DNA from 4 places in the Roseateles sp. GW821-FHT09B06 genome. Region 4 is predicted to be linked to each of the others. Evidence: predicted binding sites of a transcription regulator. Region 4 holds the regulator's gene; each other region holds the start of a gene.

The links. Region 4 encodes FNR, which switches genes on or off when oxygen is low (the NO sensors DNR and NnrR bind a similar motif). Its sites were predicted from a motif close to TTGATNNNNATCAA; they were not measured.
Region 1: a site for FNR is predicted at 2,720-2,733, ahead of AC07OQ_RS06175 (universal stress protein). Genes of this name have one in related genera too.
Region 2: a site for FNR is predicted at 2,127-2,140, ahead of AC07OQ_RS23905 (hemerythrin domain-containing protein). Genes of this name have one in related genera too.
Region 3: a site for FNR is predicted at 2,057-2,070, ahead of AC07OQ_RS15460 (phenylacetic acid degradation protein PaaY). Genes of this name have one in related genera too.

What each region holds. Positions count from the first base shown of each region.
Region 1 is NZ_JBWKPM010000005.1:47,020-51,224, reverse strand. Features, by position in the region: gene AC07OQ_RS06190 (Ppx/GppA phosphatase family protein) at 1-287, opposite strand, end outside; gene AC07OQ_RS06185 (dienelactone hydrolase family protein) at 391-1,263, shown strand; gene AC07OQ_RS06180 (ZIP family metal transporter) at 1,341-2,117, shown strand; gene AC07OQ_RS06175 (universal stress protein) at 2,218-2,652, opposite strand; gene AC07OQ_RS06170 (sulfurtransferase) at 2,771-3,631, opposite strand; gene AC07OQ_RS06165 (DMT family transporter) at 3,628-4,205, opposite strand, start outside.
Region 2 is NZ_JBWKPM010000047.1:16,554-20,758, forward strand. Features, by position in the region: gene AC07OQ_RS23895 (response regulator) at 1-53, opposite strand, end outside; gene nosR (response regulator c-di-GMP phosphodiesterase, NosR family) at 28-1,383, opposite strand; gene AC07OQ_RS23905 (hemerythrin domain-containing protein) at 1,493-2,068, opposite strand; gene tkt (transketolase) at 2,207-4,205, shown strand, end outside.
Region 3 is NZ_JBWKPM010000017.1:38,647-42,851, forward strand. Features, by position in the region: gene paaK (phenylacetate--CoA ligase PaaK) at 1-688, opposite strand, end outside; gene paaI (hydroxyphenylacetyl-CoA thioesterase PaaI) at 708-1,157, opposite strand; gene AC07OQ_RS15455 (enoyl-CoA hydratase-related protein) at 1,163-1,975, opposite strand; gene AC07OQ_RS15460 (phenylacetic acid degradation protein PaaY) at 2,128-2,751, shown strand; gene AC07OQ_RS15465 (YbdK family carboxylate-amine ligase) at 2,976-4,094, opposite strand.
Region 4 is NZ_JBWKPM010000050.1:145-4,349, forward strand. Features, by position in the region: partial or broken gene AC07OQ_RS24070 (urease accessory protein UreH domain-containing protein) at 1-224, opposite strand, end outside; gene hemN (oxygen-independent coproporphyrinogen III oxidase) at 237-1,652, opposite strand; gene fnr (fumarate/nitrate reduction transcriptional regulator Fnr) at 1,751-2,566, shown strand; gene AC07OQ_RS24085 (hypothetical protein) at 2,567-2,758, opposite strand; gene AC07OQ_RS24090 (hypothetical protein) at 2,820-3,083, opposite strand; gene ccoG (cytochrome c oxidase accessory protein CcoG) at 3,110-4,205, opposite strand, start outside.

The sequences.
Region 1 (4,205 bases), on a different contig from region 4:
TTTTTCGCCTCGCGCAGGGTCTGGGTGGCGACGGCGCGCACCCGTTCCGGCGCAAACCCCTGCAACTGGGTTGCAAAACGCGCCAGGCAGTCCAGACCGCGCTGCATGGCGGCCTCGGTCAGCATGCCCTCGGCGTCAAGACCTGCCCCCAGTCTGACGGTTTCCTTCAGGTAGGTGAGGCGCTTGTAGCGGCCGCGCTGCAGCTGGGCGATCTCCAGCCGGAAGCTGTTGGAGCCCATGTCGATGGCGGCAAGGGCGGCGGGGGAAGTGCTCGTGGGCAAAATCATGGCCGCGATTGTCGCGGCAAACCCATGACGAACTCCTGCAGAGTTCGGCGTGCCTGCCTAGAATGCGTCAGCTTTCCCCGGCCCCCCGACAGGAGCAATGACGATGCTGAAGAACGATGTGGACAGCTTGGCCCCCGGCCGTGACTTCAACCGCCGCGATTTCGTGCGCACCACGGTCGGCAGCGGTTTCGCGGCCGCCGTGCTGCCGGTGACGGCCCAGACCCTCAAGACCGATGCGCAGGGCCTCGAGGTCGGCGAGGTCATGATCCCGGTGGGCGAGTTCAAGATGCCGGCCTACCGCGCCCAGCCGGCCGGTGCCAAGAACCCGCCGGTGGTGCTGGTGGTCAGCGAGATCTTCGGCGTGCACGAGCACATCGCGGACGTGGCGCGGCGCTTCGCCAGGCAGGGCTATCTGGCGATCGCGCCCGAGCTGTTCGTGCGCCAGGGCGATGCCGGCAGCTACGGCGAGATCGCCAAGCTGGTGGCCGAGGTGATCAACAAGGTGCCGGACGAGCAGGTGATGCGCGATCTGGACGCTACGGTGGCCTGGGCCAAGGCGCAGGGGGGCGATATCGCCAAGCTGGGCATCACCGGCTTCTGCTGGGGTGGCCGCATCACCTGGCTCTACGCGGCGCACAACCCCGGGCTGAAGGCCGGCGTGGCCTGGTACGGCCGCCTGGTGGGCAACGCCACGCCGCTGACACCCAGGCACCCCGTGGACCTGGCCGGCCAGTTGCACGGGGCGGTGCTGGGCCTCTATGGCGGCCAGGACCCCGGCATCCCGCTTGACACGGTGGATAAAATGAAGACCGCCCTGGCCCAAGGCTCGGCGGCCGCCAAGCGCAGCGAGTTCCATGTCTATGCGGACGCGCCGCACGCCTTCCATGCCGACTATCGCCCCAGCTATCGCAAGGAGGCGGCCGAGGACGGATGGAAGCGCTGCCTGGCCTGGTTCAAGGCCAACGGCGTGGCCTGAACGCCGGGCCTTGTTCGCCAGCAAACCGCGCCCGAGCTCAGCGGGGCGCGGTTTGTTTTTTGTCTGACGGGAACCCCATGACCCTTTTCTACATCGTGCTCGCGACCCTGATCGGCGGGCTGTTGTCGGTGCTGATCGCCGCCAGCCTGACCGTCAGCCTGCTGGGCCGGGTGGTCAAGCATCTGGTCAGCCTGTCGACCGGCGTGCTGCTGGGCACGGCGCTGCTGCATGTGCTGCCCGAGGCCTTCGAGGGCCAGGCCAGCCCGCACGAGCTGTTCCTGACCCTGCTGGCCGGCCTGATGTTCTTCTTCCTGCTGGAGAAGGCCGAGCTGTACCGCCATACCCACCATCACGAGGGCGACGGCCACCACCATCACCACCATTTCGACTCCGAGCAGGCCGGCCGCGGCGGCCTGTCGGTGCTGGTGGGCGACTCGATCCACAACTTCTGCGACGGCATCATCATCGCCGCCGCCTTCCTGGCCGACACGCGCCTGGGCGTGGCCACCTCGCTGGCCATCATCGCGCACGAAATCCCGCAGGAGGTGGGCGACTACATCGTGCTGCTGAATGCCGGTTTCACGCGCGTCCGCGCCCTGGTCTACAACGCGATCTCCGGTCTGGCCGCGGTGCTGGGCGGCATCCTCGGCTACTTCGTGGTCGGCGCCTGGGAGGCCTTGTTTCCCTACCTGCTGGTGGTGGCCTCGAGCAGCTTCATCTATGTGGCGGTGGCGGACCTGATCCCGCAACTGCAGCGCCGCCTGCCCTGGCGCGAGACGCTGGCCCAGCTGGCCTGGCTGGCGGCCGGGCTGTCGCTCGTGCTCGCCGTCTCGGGCGGCGCCCATTCCCACTGAGCAGCGCTATCCAAACCCAGCGACGCCCGAGGATCCGGCTCTGCCGGTCCTACGGGCGTGCCCCCTTGAGGGGGCGCGCGCAGCGCGTAGGGAGTGGTTTCTAACGCACCACCAGGACCGGGATCGTGCAGTGGGTCAATAGCTTCTGCGTCTCGCTGCCCAGCAGCAGGGCCTGGAAGCCGCGCCGGCCATGCGAGGCCATCACGACGAGGTCGGCCTCGTTGCGCCCGGCATATTCGATGATGGCCTCCCAGGCGTGCAGGGCCTCGACCGTGTGGCCCTCGCAGGGCACGCCGGCGGCCTCGGCCGCGCTCGCCACGGTGCGGACCCGCGCGGCGGCGATGCGCTCCTGAGCGTCGAAGAACTCCTGCGGCGGGGTGGGCTGCATCTCCGAGACCGCGCTGTAGGGGAAGGGCTCCTTGACGCTGACGGCATAGAGCCGGGCGCCGTGGACCTTGGCCATCGCAATGGCGGTGTCGACCGCCTTGGCGGTGATGTCGGAGCCGTCGGTGGGAATGACGATGCGCTTGAACATGGCAAACCTCCTTGCAGGCCCGGGCTCGGACCCTGGAGTTATCTTGCCTCGCGCGAGCGCGCTTGTCTTGCTTTACGTCAAGCCTTGGTCTTTGGGCATGGGCCGTCAGGTTCTTGCGTCAGGCTTTTGCAATCGGGCGGCGCGGATCGGCCGACCATTCACTCCAGGAGCCCGGATAGAGTTTTGAGCCTAGCAGCCCCGCATATTCCATGGCCAGCAGGTTGTGACAGGCGGTGACGCCCGAGCCGCACTGGTGCACCACGCCCGCGGCGTCCTGCGGGGGCAGCAGGGCCTCGAATTCTTGCTTCAGCTGCGCGGCGGGCTTGAACAGGCCGTTCTCGGCCAGGTTCAGCTTGAACAGGCGGTTGCTGGCGCCGGGGATATGGCCGGCCTGGCGGTCCAGCGGCTCGACCTCGCCACGAAAGCGCTCCGGCGCGCGCGCATCGATCAGGCGCAAGCGGCCCAGGCCGGCCTGCAGCGTGTCGGCGTCCAGGGCCTCGACCAGCGGAGTGCCGGGCCGGAAGTCTCCGGCATGGGCCGTCGGCACGGCGGTTTCCAGGGCTCCCCCTGCGGCCGTCCAGGCCTGCAGGCCCCCGTCCAGCACGGCCGCCGCGCCGTGCCCCAGCCAGCGCAGCATCCACCAGGCGCGCGCCGCGTAGACGCCGCCCTGGGCGTCGTAGCAGACCACCTGGGTGTCGGCATTCAGGCCCAGGCCGGCGAGGCGCGCGGCGAAGGCCATGCGCTCGGGCAGCGGGTGGCGGCCCCGGAACTTCCCATCGGTGCCCGTCTTGGGCGCGCTCAGGTCGCGGTCCAGGTGCAGGTAATGGGCGCCGGGCAGATGGCCCTGGGCATGGGCAGTTTCGCCGGCGGCGGTGTCGGCCAGGTCGAAGCCGAGGTCCAGCAGCAGCAGCGGGCGGGCGCCAGCCCGCAGGGCCTGCAGCTGGGAGACGGAGATCAGGGTTTGGTAAGCGTCGCTCATGATTCGGTGACGGAATGTTGGCTGTCCTTGGGGGTGCTGCGCGCGCGCAGCAGGGTGGCGGCCAGTCCGGCGCCGACGATCAGCGCCATGCCGGCCAGCGCGCTCCAGGTGATGGCATCCTTGAACAGGGCCACACCATAGATGAAAGAGAACACGATGCCCAAGTATTGCAGGCTGGCGTTGACCAGGGTCTTGCCGGTGCCATAGGCGCGCGTCATCAGCAGCTGGGCCGTGGTGGCCAGCAGGCCGACGGCCAGCAGCAGGGCGGCGCCCTTGAGGCCATGGGCATGCCATTCGCCGGCGGCCAGGGTGCTGAGGGCGCCGGCGATCACGCCGCCCGCCGAGAAATAGAACACGATGCGGATCTCGGGCTCGCCGGCGCGACCCAGCGAGGTGACCTGCAGATAGGCCAGCGCCGACAGCATGCCGGACAGCAGGCCGGCCAGGCCATGCCAGAGCTGCTGCTGGTCGATCGTCGGCCGCAGGATCAGGGCCACGCCGACGAAGCCCAGCAGCACGGCGCCGACCAGGCGACCGTCGACCCGCGCGCTGCCCAGCATCACCGCACCGCCGA
Region 2 (4,205 bases), on a different contig from region 4:
AGCGCGCTGAGGACATGGGGTTCGTCGTCAACGAGCAGGATGCGCGGTTTCATGATGGGCGGGCTCCGGTGGCGTGGCGAGGGTGGGCCGGCGCACATGCAGGCTCAGCTTGAAGCCCGCGCGCTCGATGAACTCGTGGATCTGCCGCACCCTCTGGGCGTCGAAGCAGAAGCCGGTCGCCAGCAGCAGGGTGCCCTGCGGGCTCAGCAGGTTGCGCGCCAGCACCATGCCCGGGCGCAGCTCGGCGGCCGGGATCAGGACGTCATCGTCCTCGTCCGGCGGCGCCTCGGCCAGCACCTGCTGGAAGGCCAGCACGACGGCCGGCTCGTAGCGCAGGCCGGCACCGTTGGCGATCACGGCGGCGGCCTCGGCGCTGCTCGGCCGCTTCTGGGCCAGGCGGCCGGAGAGCAGGCCGTGGAAATGGGCGGCCAGGCCCAGGGCCTGGGCCGCCAGCGGCAGCTCGGCGCCGCCCAGCCCGTCGGGATGGCCGCGGCCGTCGGTGCGCTCGTCCTGCCAGCGCACGAGGCGCGCGGCGCGTTGCAGCCGCGGCAGGGCCAGCAGGGCGGCCTCGGCATTCAGGCTGTGCTGGCGGTAGCGTGCCAGCTCTTCGCCGTTCATCAGCGAGACCGGTTTGCGCAACAGGGCGTCGGGCAGGCCGATCTTGCCGATCTCGTGCAGCAGGCCGGCGCTGAAAACGTCCAGGCAGACGCTCGAGTCCTGACCCAGGCGCTCGGCGATGCGGCGCGCCAGCAGCGCCACCCGGCGCGAATGGCCGGCGCTGCCGCCCTCGCGCAGCTCCAGCAGGCCGCCGAACACGTCGAGCGAGAGCAGGAACTGCTGCTCCAGCTCGGCATAGGTCTGCTCCAGAAAGCTGTTGACCTGGGCGATCTCCTGGGTGCGCGCCAGCACGCGGCGCTCCAGCGAGCTGTTGGCGGCCTGCAGCTGCTCGTTCTGTTCGGTGGTGAGCTGCTGCAGCCGCCGGTTCTCGCGCGCCAGGCGGCGCCGCTCCAGGCCCTCGCGCACGACCAGCAGCAGGTCCTGGTCCTCCCAGGGCTTGGCGATGTAGCGGTGGATCTCGCCGCGGTTGATGGCGGCGATGGTGGCGCTGATGTCGGCATAGCCGGTCAGCAGGATGCGCACCAGCTCGGGCCAGCGCTGGCGCACCTGTTCGAGGAACTGCGCGCCGTCCATCGCGGGCATGCGCATGTCCGACACCACCAGGTCCACGGCTTCCGTCTCGAGCAGGGCCAAGCCGGCGGCGGCGTTTTCGGCCAGCAACACCCGATAGCCCTCGGGCCGGAACAGGCGCCGCAGCGCGCTGAGGATCGAGGACTCGTCGTCCACGAACAAGATCGTGGCCTGCTCTGACGCGGTTACGGTCATGCCGTCTCCCTGCCGCTGTCGAATGAGGATGGCCGCAGTCTATGCCAGGGCCGCGCGCTCTCAAATACCCCCCCGCGCCGGCGGGTGCCGCCGGGCCGGGCGGCGCGGCTCAGGCGGTGGGGGGCATGCCCAGGCCCAGCGGCGCCGGTGTCAGACGCAGGATGCGCTGAAACAGATCCTGATACATCTCCTCCGGTGCGTGGCCGGTCAGCGGGTCGCGGTTGGCGGCGAAGGCGGCGTCGAGCTCGATCCAGTCCGCGGGACCCAGCACGCGCTGTGCCAGCGGCAGGACCTCGCGTTCCTCCAGGGCCATGTGCCGCAGATAGGCGTCGACATAGCGCTGCGCGGCGCTCTCGAAGGCCTCGCGGCGCGGCGCCCCGAGCAGCTCGTAGGCCAGCAAGGCATGCTGCAGCGCGCGCACGGCGCGCTCGCCGCGTTCGTGCTCGGCGTCCAGCTGGTCGAGCAGTTCGCGGGCCTGCGGCGCCAGCGCCCGCAGCCGCGCGAACAGCAGCTCGCTTTCCTTGGGGTGGTGCAGGCGCTCGGGGAACTCGTCCACATAGAACAGCATCGCGCGCAGCGCGTCGAAATCGGGCCGCGGCCGGCGCGCCATCAGGAGCAGCGTGTGCAGCATCGCGGCCAGCGCACCATGCTCGGCACGGATGATCTGAAGGGTCTTGGGCTCCATGGGCGTGCTCCTGCGACTGCTGCAGGCTCAAGCCTGAGGCCGGCCGCCCGCCAGGGCCTTGCTCCAGGTCAAGCCGGGGTGGATCCGGCACCCAAGTAAAATCCCGGGTTTTCCCACCCGCAACTCCTGCCCTCGACCATGGCCGACACCGCTGCTGCAAGCAAACCCACCCTGATGGCCAATGCCATCCGCGCATTGGCGATGGACGCCGTGCAGCAGGCCAATTCCGGCCATCCCGGAGCGCCGATGGGCATGGCCGACATCGCCGTCGCGCTGTGGGGCCGCCACCTGCGCCACAACCCGGCCAACCCGCACTGGGCCGACCGCGACCGCTTCGTGCTGAGCAACGGCCATGGCTCGATGCTGATCTATGCGCTGCTGCACCTGACGGGCTACGAGCTGCCGATGGCCGAGCTGAAGGCCTTCCGCCAGCTGCACAGCAAGACCCCGGGCCATCCCGAGGTGGGCATCACCCCCGGCGTCGAGACCACCACCGGCCCGCTGGGCCAGGGCATCACCAATGCGGTGGGCCTGGCGCTGGCCGAGAAGATGCTGGCCAAGGAGTTCAACCGCGAGCAGCACCGGGTCGTCGACCACCACACCTACGCCTTCCTGGGCGACGGCTGCCTGATGGAGGGCATCAGCCACGAGGCCTGCGCGCTGGCCGGCGCCTGGAAGCTGAACAAGCTGATCGCGATCTACGACGACAACGGCATCTCGATCGACGGCCAGGTCGAGCCCTGGTTCATCGACGACACGGCCAAGCGCTTCGGGGCCTATGGCTGGAACGTGGTGGGCCCGGTGGACGGCCATGATGTCGACGCGGTGGACGCCGCCATCGCCCGGGCCAAGCAGAGCAGCGACAAGCCCTCGCTGGTGATCGCCAAGACCCATATCGGCAAGGGCTCGCCGAACCGCGCCAACACCGCCAAGGCCCATGGCGAGCCGCTCGGCCCGGAGGAGATCATGCTGACCCGCGATGCGCTGGGCTGGGTGCACGAGCCCTTCCACCTGCCGGCCGAGGTCTACGCCGCCTGGGACGCCAAGGACGCCGGCGCCAAGCTGGAGAGCGACTGGGACGCGCGCTTCGACGCCTATGCCGAGGCCCATCCCGAGCTGGCCGCCGAGTTCCAGCGCCGCATGGCCGGCGTGCTGCCGGAGAACTTCGCGCAGGTGGCGGTGGACGCGGTCGTCAAGGCCCATGGCGAGGCCCAGACCGTGGCCAGCCGCAAGGCCAGCCAGCTGGCGCTGGAGCATTTCACCGCCGCGCTGCCCGAGCTGCTGGGCGGCAGCGCCGACCTGACCGGCTCGAACCTGACCAACACCAAGAGCACGCCGGCCTTCCGCCTGGAAGCCGACGGCGGCGCCAACGGCGGCCGCCACATCAACTACGGCGTGCGCGAGTTCGGCATGGCCGCGATCATGAACGGCCTCGCCCTGCATGGCGGCTACATCCCCTACGGCGGCACCTTCCTGACCTTCAGCGACTACAGCCGCAACGCGATCCGCATGGCCGCGCTGATGAAGCAGCGCGTCATCCATGTGTTCACGCACGACTCGATCGGCCTGGGCGAGGACGGCCCGACCCACCAGTCGATCGAGCATGTCTCCAGCCTGCGCCTGATCCCCGGCCTGGACGTCTGGCGACCGGCCGACACGACCGAGACGGTCGTCGCCTGGACCATGGCGATCGGCAACGCCCAGCGCCCCAGCGTGCTGGCGCTGTCGCGCCAGAACCTGGCCTATGCCGCGAAGACCGCGGTGGACGAGATCGCCAAGGGCGGCTACGTGCTGAGCGAGCCCGCCGCCGTGGGTCTGAAGAAGAAAAAGCCCCAGGCCGTGATCATCGCCACCGGCTCCGAGGTGCAACTGGCCCTGGCCGCGCAGCAGCAGCTGGCCGTGGCCGGCATCGCGGTGCGCGTCGTGTCGATGCCCTCGACCAGCGTGTTCGACCGCCAGGATGCCAAGTACAAGGCCGGCGTGCTGCCCGAGGGCCTGCCGCGCGTGGCCGTCGAGGCCGGCGTCACCGATTTCTGGTGGAAGTACCGCTGCGCCGCCGTCGTCGGCATCGACAGCTATGGCGAGTCGGCCCCGGCCGGCGTGCTGTTCAAGCATTTCGGCTTCACGGCGGAGAACG
Region 3 (4,205 bases), on a different contig from region 4:
CGATCTCGCGGCGCATCGCCTCGGTCCAGGGCTCGGCGCCGAAGATGCCGACCTTCAGCGATGACTCCCGCGCGTCCAGGCCCTGGCGCGCGAACTCCTCGACGATCACCTGCATATAGCTCGGTGTGACCATGATGATGTCGGGCCTGAAGTCCTGGATCAGCTGCACCTGCTTCTCGGTCTGGCCGCCGGACATCGGGATCACGGTGCAGCCGGCGCGCTCGGCACCGTAATGCGCGCCCAGGCCGCCGGTGAACAGGCCATAGCCATAGGCGATATGGATGATGTCGCCGGGCCGGCCGCCGGAGGCGCGGATCGAGCGCGCCACCAGGTTCGCCCAGGTGTCGATGTCCTTGGCGGTGTAGCCCACGACGGTCGGCTTGCCGGTCGTGCCCGAGCTGGCATGGATGCGCGAGACCTTCTCGCGCGGCACGGCGAACATGCCGAAGGGGTAGTTGTCGCGCAGGTCCTTCTTGGTCGTGAACGGAAACTTGGCCAGGTCGGCCAGGCTCTTCAGGTCGTCGGGATGCACGCCCTTGGCGTCGAAGGCGGCCCTGTAGTGCGGCACGTTCTCGTAGGCATGCTTGAGCGTCCACTTCAGGCGCTGCAGCTGCAGGGCCTGCAACTCGTCGCGGCTGGCCTTCTCGATAGTCTCCAGGTCGCCGGGGGCGGGGGTCTTCACGGGCATGATGTCTTGTCTCCTCGGTTCAGTCGGCCGGTCCCGGCACAAGGTTGGGCACGACGGGCCTGCCCTTGATGCGGTAGGAGCGGCCTCTGAACACCGCAATGAGTTCGTCGCGCTGGTTGCGCACGCTGATGTCGTAGACGCCGGTCCGGCCGGCCAGCGAGACCTCGCGGGCCTCGGCGGTCAGCCGGTCTCCGGCCCGGCTGGGGGCCATGATGTCGATGGCAAAGCCCGAGGCCACCGTCACCTCGTTGTACGAGTTGCAGGCGAAGGCGAAGGCCGAGTCGGCCAGGGTCGTGACCAGGCCGCCATGACAGATGTCGAAACCATTGAGCATGTCCTCGCGCACCGTCATCGCCAGCGTGGCGGTGCCCGGCCCGACGGCCCGGATCTCCATGCCCAGGGCCTTGGTGGCACGGTCCTTGGCGAGCATGCCATCGCGCACCGCTTCCGCAATTTGCTGTGGCGTCATGGCGTTCAGCGGTCGGTGAAGCTGGGCTTGCGCTTCTGCAGGAAGGCATTGGTACCCTCCAGATAGTCGGTGCCGAAGCCCAGGCGGCTCTGCAGCAGGGACTCGCTCTTCAGCGCGCTCTCGTAATCCATCAGCAGGCCTTCGTCGAAGGCCTGGCGCGTCGCGGCCAGCGCCTTCACCGGCATCTGCGCCAGCTTCTGCGCCAGCGCCTGGGCCGTGGCCGGCAGCTCGGCATCGGGCACGGCGCGGTAGATCAGGCCCATGGCCTGCGCCTCGGCGGCCGGCAGCTTGTCACCCAGCAGGGCCAGCTCCAGCGCCTTGGCGCGCCCCACCAGGCGCGGCAGCAGCCAGGTGCCGCCGCAGTCGGGAATCAGGCCGATCTTGGAAAAGGCCTGGATGAAGCTGGCGCCCTCGGCCGCCAGCACCAGATCGCAGCTCAGCGCCAGGCTGGCGCCGGCACCGGCGGCCACGCCGTTCACCGCGGCGATCACGGGGACGGGCATGGCCCGCAGGCGCAGCGCCAGCGGGATGTAGTAGTTGTCCAGCAGATGGCCGATGTCCTTGGGCTGGTCGCCGGGCTCCTGCGGCGGCTTGATCAGCGCATCCGACAGGTCCTGGCCGGCGCTGAAGCCGCGCCCGGCGCCGGTGATCACCACGCAGCGCACACCGGCATCCTCGGCCGCGGCCTCCAGGGCCTCGCGCAACTGCACCAGCAGGCCGGTGGTGAAGGCATTCAGCGCCGCCGGGCGGTTCAGCGTCAGGGTGCGCACCGCACCCTCCTGGCTCGTGATCAGCAGCGCTTCTGGGGTGGCAGTCATGGTTTGTCTCGCTCCACTCGTCTGTCTTTGCCGTCGGTCAAACACTATTGACCGACCGGTCGGTAGATCGTAAGGTCGCGCTTGATTTGGCGCAAGTCCCAAGACCCCTGAACTTCCTCGGATTAACCCGAGGTCCGACAAGGAACACACCCATGCCCTGCTATGCCATCGACGGCGTCACGCCGGTCGTCCACCCCAGCGCTCATGTGCATCCCACCGCCGTGCTGATCGGCGACGTGGTCGTCGGCCCCGGCTGCTATGTCGGCCCCTGCGCGTCGCTGCGCGGCGACTTCGGCCGCATCGTGCTGCAGGAGGGCGCGAACGTGCAGGACAGCTGCGTGATCCACGGCTTCCCGAAGTCCGAGACCCTGGTCGAGGTCAATGGCCATATCGGCCATGGCGCGGTGCTGCATGGCTGCGTGGTCAGGCATGACGCCCTGGTGGGCATGAACGCCGTGGTGATGGACGAGGCCGAGGTCGGTCCCTGCAGCATCGTCGCCGCCTGCGCCTTCGTGCGCGCCGGCCAGAAGCTGCCCGAGAAGTCGCTGATCGCCGGCCTGCCGGCCAAGGTGATGCGAGCACTGTCCGAGGACGAGATGCGCTGGAAGAAGGAAGGCACCGAGACCTACCAGCAGCTGACCCGCCGCTGCCGGGCCAGCCTGGTCGAGGTGCAGCCGCTCAGCGCCGAGGAGGCCGACCGGCCGCGCCTGCCGGACTCCGGCTACGGCACCCTGCGGTCGATCAAGTCCCCGCCGTCCGCCGACAAAAACACGTGACAGCCGGGAACAGGGCTCGGACCGCCGCGCCAAGGCCATCCTGCTCACGCCCCTGGGCCGCCAGACGGTGCGGCAGGTCGAGCAGTCGGTGGCCGAGGTGCGCGAGGCGGCGCTGGCCACCGCCCTGGTGCCGAGCGGTGCCGGCCTGATCGGCCAGGCCCGCTTCCGGATCGCGGCGTGGCGCCGAGACGTACCAAGAGCCGATGAGAGCCGATGAAACGAGCTCAGTCGGACGCCCAGCGCTCACAGGCCGCGGCCACCACACCGGGCAGGCTGCGCCCACCGGCCCGCAGGCCGCGCAGCCAATCGGCATCGCCCTTGCGCCACGCCACCAGATCGGCCAGATGCTCCAGCGCCGGCAGCGCTCCGAGCCGCTCGGCCACCGGCATCAAGACCCGCAGCAGCCGCGGCAGCCGTTCGCCCAGCACATACTGCTCGTTACTCTGCGGGTCGACCAGCACCGCGTCCAGACCGAAGCGGCAGGCCTGGAAGCGGTTGTAGGTATAGACCAGCTGATCGTCGGCATGCGGCTTCACCGGCTTCTCCTCCATCAGCCAGGCCGCCAGGCATTGCGCGAAGCCGGCCAGCGCCGCGGCCCGGCCCACCGTCAGCGGCGTATCCAGCACACGGATCTCGATCGTGCCGTACTCGGGCTTGGGCCGGATGTCCCAGTAGAAATCCTTCATGCTGGCGACGATGCCGGTGCGCTCCATGCGCTCGAAATAGCGGCCGAAATCCTCCCAGCGCAGCTCGAACGGGGCCTGGCCCGACAGCGGGAAGGCGAACACCGTGTTCAGCCGCGCCGACTGGAAGGCCGTGTCCTCGCCCTGCACATAGGGCGAGGACGCGGCCAGCGCGATGAAGTACGGCACATAGCGGCTCATCGCCTGCAGCAGCCACAGCGCGCTGTCGCCATCCGGGCAGCCGATGTGGATATGCTGGCCGAACACCGTGAACTGCTTGGCCAGATAGCCGTACAGGCCCGTGATCTGCTTGAAGCGCGGCTTGTCGTAGATCTCGCGCTGGGTCCATTGCTGGAAGGGATGCGTGCCGCCGCCGCAGAGATCCACCTTCAGCGGCTTGGCGGCGTCCAACAGGGCGTCGCGCGTGAAGCGCAGCTGCTCCAGCACATCGCCGTAGCCGGCGCAGACGGCGGTGCAGATCTCGATCATCGACAGCGTGATCTCCGGCGACACCATGCCGGGCAGCGCGGCGTTCTCGAGCCGCGCCAGCAGTTCGATGGCCGCGGGCTTGAGGTCGCGGTTGATCGGATCGATCAGCTGCAGCTCCAGCTCGACGCCGAGGCTCAGCGGGACGGACCTGGTGAATGCTTGCACGGGCATGGCCTTCTCCTTCCGGACTTGGCAAGCCAATGTACGAAAAGGCAGCGCCGGATTGGCGCTGCCAAGCCCCCGCCGCCGCAGTTTGCGGCCTGCGCCGACAGGGGCCCGGGG
Region 4 (4,205 bases):
CGCAGCAGCGCGCTGGCCTGGCCCAGTTGGGCGGCCCAGCCGGCGCTGGCCGCGGCCAGGGTGCCGCCGACCGCATAGCTCGCCCCCCGCGCCAGCTGGAAGCCCCAGGCGGCGCGCCGTTCGCCGCCGGCCAGGCCGGCACAGGCCGCACCGCACATCGCCACGCAATGCGGGGAGCCGGCCAGGCCCATCAGGGCTGCGGAGGCGAGCAGTGCAGCGTCCATGCCGCGACGCCGTCAGATGATCTTGGAGAACTGCGCGCGCGTGCGGTCGGCCTGCAGATAGCGGTCGAACACCATCGCCACCGCGCGCACGAAGTACCAGCCCAGCGCGGTCACCTCGATGGCGCCCGGCGACAGGATCACCATGCCGGCCTCCTGCAGCGGCGCCAGGCGCTCCAGCTCGGTGCGGAAATACTCGGGCACCTTGATCAGGTGGGACAGTTCGATCGATTCGAACTCCACCCGCCCCTGGCACATCAGGGCCATGATCACCGCGCGCCGCACCAGGTCGTCGCGGTTCAGCGCCAGACCGCGCACCACCGGCAGGCGCCCCTGGCGCAGCGTCTCGTAGTACTCGTCCAGGGTCTTGGCGTTCTGGCTGTAGGTGGCGCCGACCCGGCCGATGGCCGAGACGCCCAGACCGATCAGGTCGCAGTCGGCCTGGGTGCTGTAGCCCTGGAAGTTGCGGTGCAGCCGGCCCTGGCGCTTGGCCACGGCCAGCGAGTCGGTGGGCAGCGCGAAATGGTCCATGCCGATATAGCTGTAGCCCTGGGCGATGAAGCCGGCGATCGCGCCCGACAGCATCGCCAGCTTGTCGCCGGCCTGGGGCAGCTGGGCACTGTCGATGCGCCGTTGCGGCTTGAAGCGCTCCGGCAGATGCGCATAACCGTAGAGCGCGATGCGGTCGGGTCTGAGCGCCGCCACCTGGGCGACCGTGCGCTCGAAGGAGGCCGGCGTCTGCAGCGGCAGGCCGTAGATCAGGTCGACATTGGTGGACTCGAAGCCCAATGTGCGCGCTGCGCCCATCAGGGCCGCCACCTCGGCGTGGCTCTGCTGGCGGTGCACGGCCTGCTGCACGGCCGGGTCGAAATCCTGCACGCCGAAGCTCAGCCGGTTGAAGCCCAGGGTCCGCAGATGCGCCAGGCGTTCGGTGCTGACGGTGCGCGGATCCACCTCGATCGAGATTTCCGCACCCGCCTCCAGCCGGAAGCGCTCGCGCAGGTCCTGCATCAGGCGGCTCAGTTCGGCATCGCTCAGAAAGGTCGGCGAACCGCCGCCCAGGTGCAGCTGCGACACCGCCGGCGCACGCCCCAGTTGCGCCAGGGTCAGGTCCATCTCGCTGACCAGGGCCTGCAGATACTCGGTGGCGCGCTCGTGATGGCGGGTGATGACCTTGTTGCAGGCGCAGTAGTAGCAGACCGATTCGCAGAAGGGCACATGCACATACAGCGACAGCGGCGCCCCCCCGCCCACCAGGGCCCCGCTGGCGCGCTGGGCCAGGGCCTGTTCATAATGCTGGACCGTGAAGGCCTCGACGAAGCGATCGGCGGTCGGATAGGAGGTGTAGCGCGGCCCCGCAATATCGTATCGGCGCAGCAGCTCCGGGTTGATGACCGGGCCGGCGGTGGAAATTGTTGTGCAGGAAGGCATGGGCCCACTTTGCCAAGCCGGCAGCAAAGGGTCCTTGATGTGCATCAAGCCCGATGCGAGAAACCGCGACAACAATCGCTGCAAGTTTAAGGAGCATCATGTCCACATCGATAGAAGCCTCGCAGGATCCCGCCAGCGCCAACGGCGCCGAATGCTCCGGCCGGGTGGCGGCCAGGAACGCCAACGCGATCCCCCCGATCAAGATCGAGCCCTTCAAGGTGGCCTGCTCCAGCTGCAATCTGCGCGAGCTGTGCCTGCCGGTGGGCATGTCGAAGCAGGATCTGGAGCAGCTCGACAGCCTGGTGGCCACGCGCCGCAACGTGGCCCGCGGCGACACCCTGTTCCGCACCGGCGACACTTTCCAGTCGCTGTACGCTGTGCGCACCGGCTTCTTCAAGACCTGCGTGTCGGCAGAGGACGGGCGCGACCAGGTGACCGGCTTCCAGATGGCCGGCGAGCTGCTGGGGCTGGACGGCATCAGCAACGACCGCCATTCCTGCGACGCGGTCGCGCTGGAGGACTCCCAGGTCTGCGTGATCCCCTATGGCCAGCTGGAAGAGCTGTCGCGCGAGTTCACCGACCTGCAGCACCAGTTCCACAAGATCATGAGCCGCGAGATCGTGCGCGATCATGGCGTGATGCTGCTGCTGGGCAGCATGCGCGCCGAGGAGCGCCTGGCGGCCTTCCTGCTGAACCTGACCCAGCGCCTGCAGGCGCGCGGCTTCTCGGCCTCCAGCCTGGTGCTGCGCATGACGCGCGAGGAGATCGGCAGCTATCTGGGCCTGAAGCTCGAAACGGTGTCGCGCACCTTCTCCAAGTTCCAGGAGGAAGGCCTGCTGGACGTGAAGCAGCGCCAGATCCGCATCCTCGACCAGGCCGGGCTGCAGCGCCTGATCAACAGCACGAACTGCTGATCATTCGCCTGCCAGCAGCAGGCTCAGGCCCGAAGTCAGGGCCGTGACCGCCCAGAAGCACAGGAAGGCCAGGCTGTAGACCGCGGTCGCGGACAGGCCCGCCGGTCCGGCCAGCACGGCCGGGTCCAGCAGGCTGAACAGCAGCCCCTCCAGCACGCCCGCCATCAGGAACGAGGGCCACAGCGCCGCCATCAGCCGGCGCGATTGCCGCGATGGCCGCGATTGCCCGACCGGGCCGGCCGCGCCGTCCATGCTAGCGAGGCCGAGCAGCGCCGGTGGCCGCATGGTTGCGCGCCTTGACCGCCGGCTCCAGGGCCTGGCTCTGGCGCATGTCGGCCGAGGGCCCGACCCGGGTCTCGATCACCGGATCGGGATGGGTGATGGCCAGCACCAGGGTGGCGATGGAGGCCAGCACGACGGCGCCGGGGCCGCCGACCACCAACCACATCATGCGTTCGCGCCACCAGGGGCGCGGCGCAGCCGGGTCGGCGGGGCTCGCGGAGGGCTTGCTCGACATGATCTCTCTCCTTTGACTCGCGTGCTTCAGCGCGGCACCACGAAGGTGGACTTCTCGCGCACCGAGCGGGCGTCATCGCCCGCGCTCGCCTCCGCGCCGGACGCCGCCGCGCGCAGGATCTCGAAATGGATGGGATGGGCACCGGCGCCGGCGCGGGCCGCGCTGTCGGGCGGCAGGCGCAGCGCCAGCGCGACCCAGCGCCCCTCGGCCGGCATCAGTTCCAGTTCCAGGGGCTTGGCCAGCGCCAGCCCGGGCAGGCCCTCGACGCCGACCCGGTAGCGCTGCACGCGCTCGGTGGCATTCATGATCTGCAGGCGGTAGATGTTCTCGATCCGGCCCTCGTCGACCAGGCGCGCCAGCGCGGCGCGGTCGCGCAGCACATCGACCCGGAACGGCGCGCGTAGCGCCAGGCCGGCCAGCATCGCACCGCTGAGCAGCAGCAACACGGCACCGTAGATCAGCACCCGCGGGCGCAGCACACGGCGCCAGCGCTGGGCGCGGCTCAGGTGCTGGGCCAGGCCGTTTTCGGTGTCGTAACGGATCAGGCCGCGCGGATAGCTCATCTTGTCCATCACGTCATTGCAGACGTCGATGCAGGCCGCGCAGCCGATGCACTCGTACTGCAGGCCCTTGCGGATGTCGATGCCGGTGGGGCAGACCTGCACGCACAGCGTGCAGTCGATGCAGGAGCCCAGGCCCAGGGCCTTTAGATCGGCCTTCTTGGAGCGCGAACCGCGCGGCTCGCCGCGCTCGGCGTCATAGCTGATGATCAGCGTGTCACGGTCGAACATCGCGCTCTGGAAACGCGCGTAGGGGCACATGTATTTGCACACCTGCTCGCGCATATAGCCGGCATTGCCATAGGTGGCGAAGCCGTAGAACAGCACCCAGAACCATTCCCAGGGGCCTAGGCCGAAGGACAGCAGCTCGCGGCCCAGTTCCTTGATCGGCGTGAAGTAGCCGACGAAGCTGAAGCCGGTCCACAGGCCGATGGCAATCCAGACCAGCTGCTTGCCGCCCTTGCGCCAGAGCTTGTTCAGCCCCCAGGGCGCCGCGTCGAGCTTGATGCGCGCATGGCGGTCGCCCTCGAACTTCTGCTCCACCCACATGAAGATCTCGGTG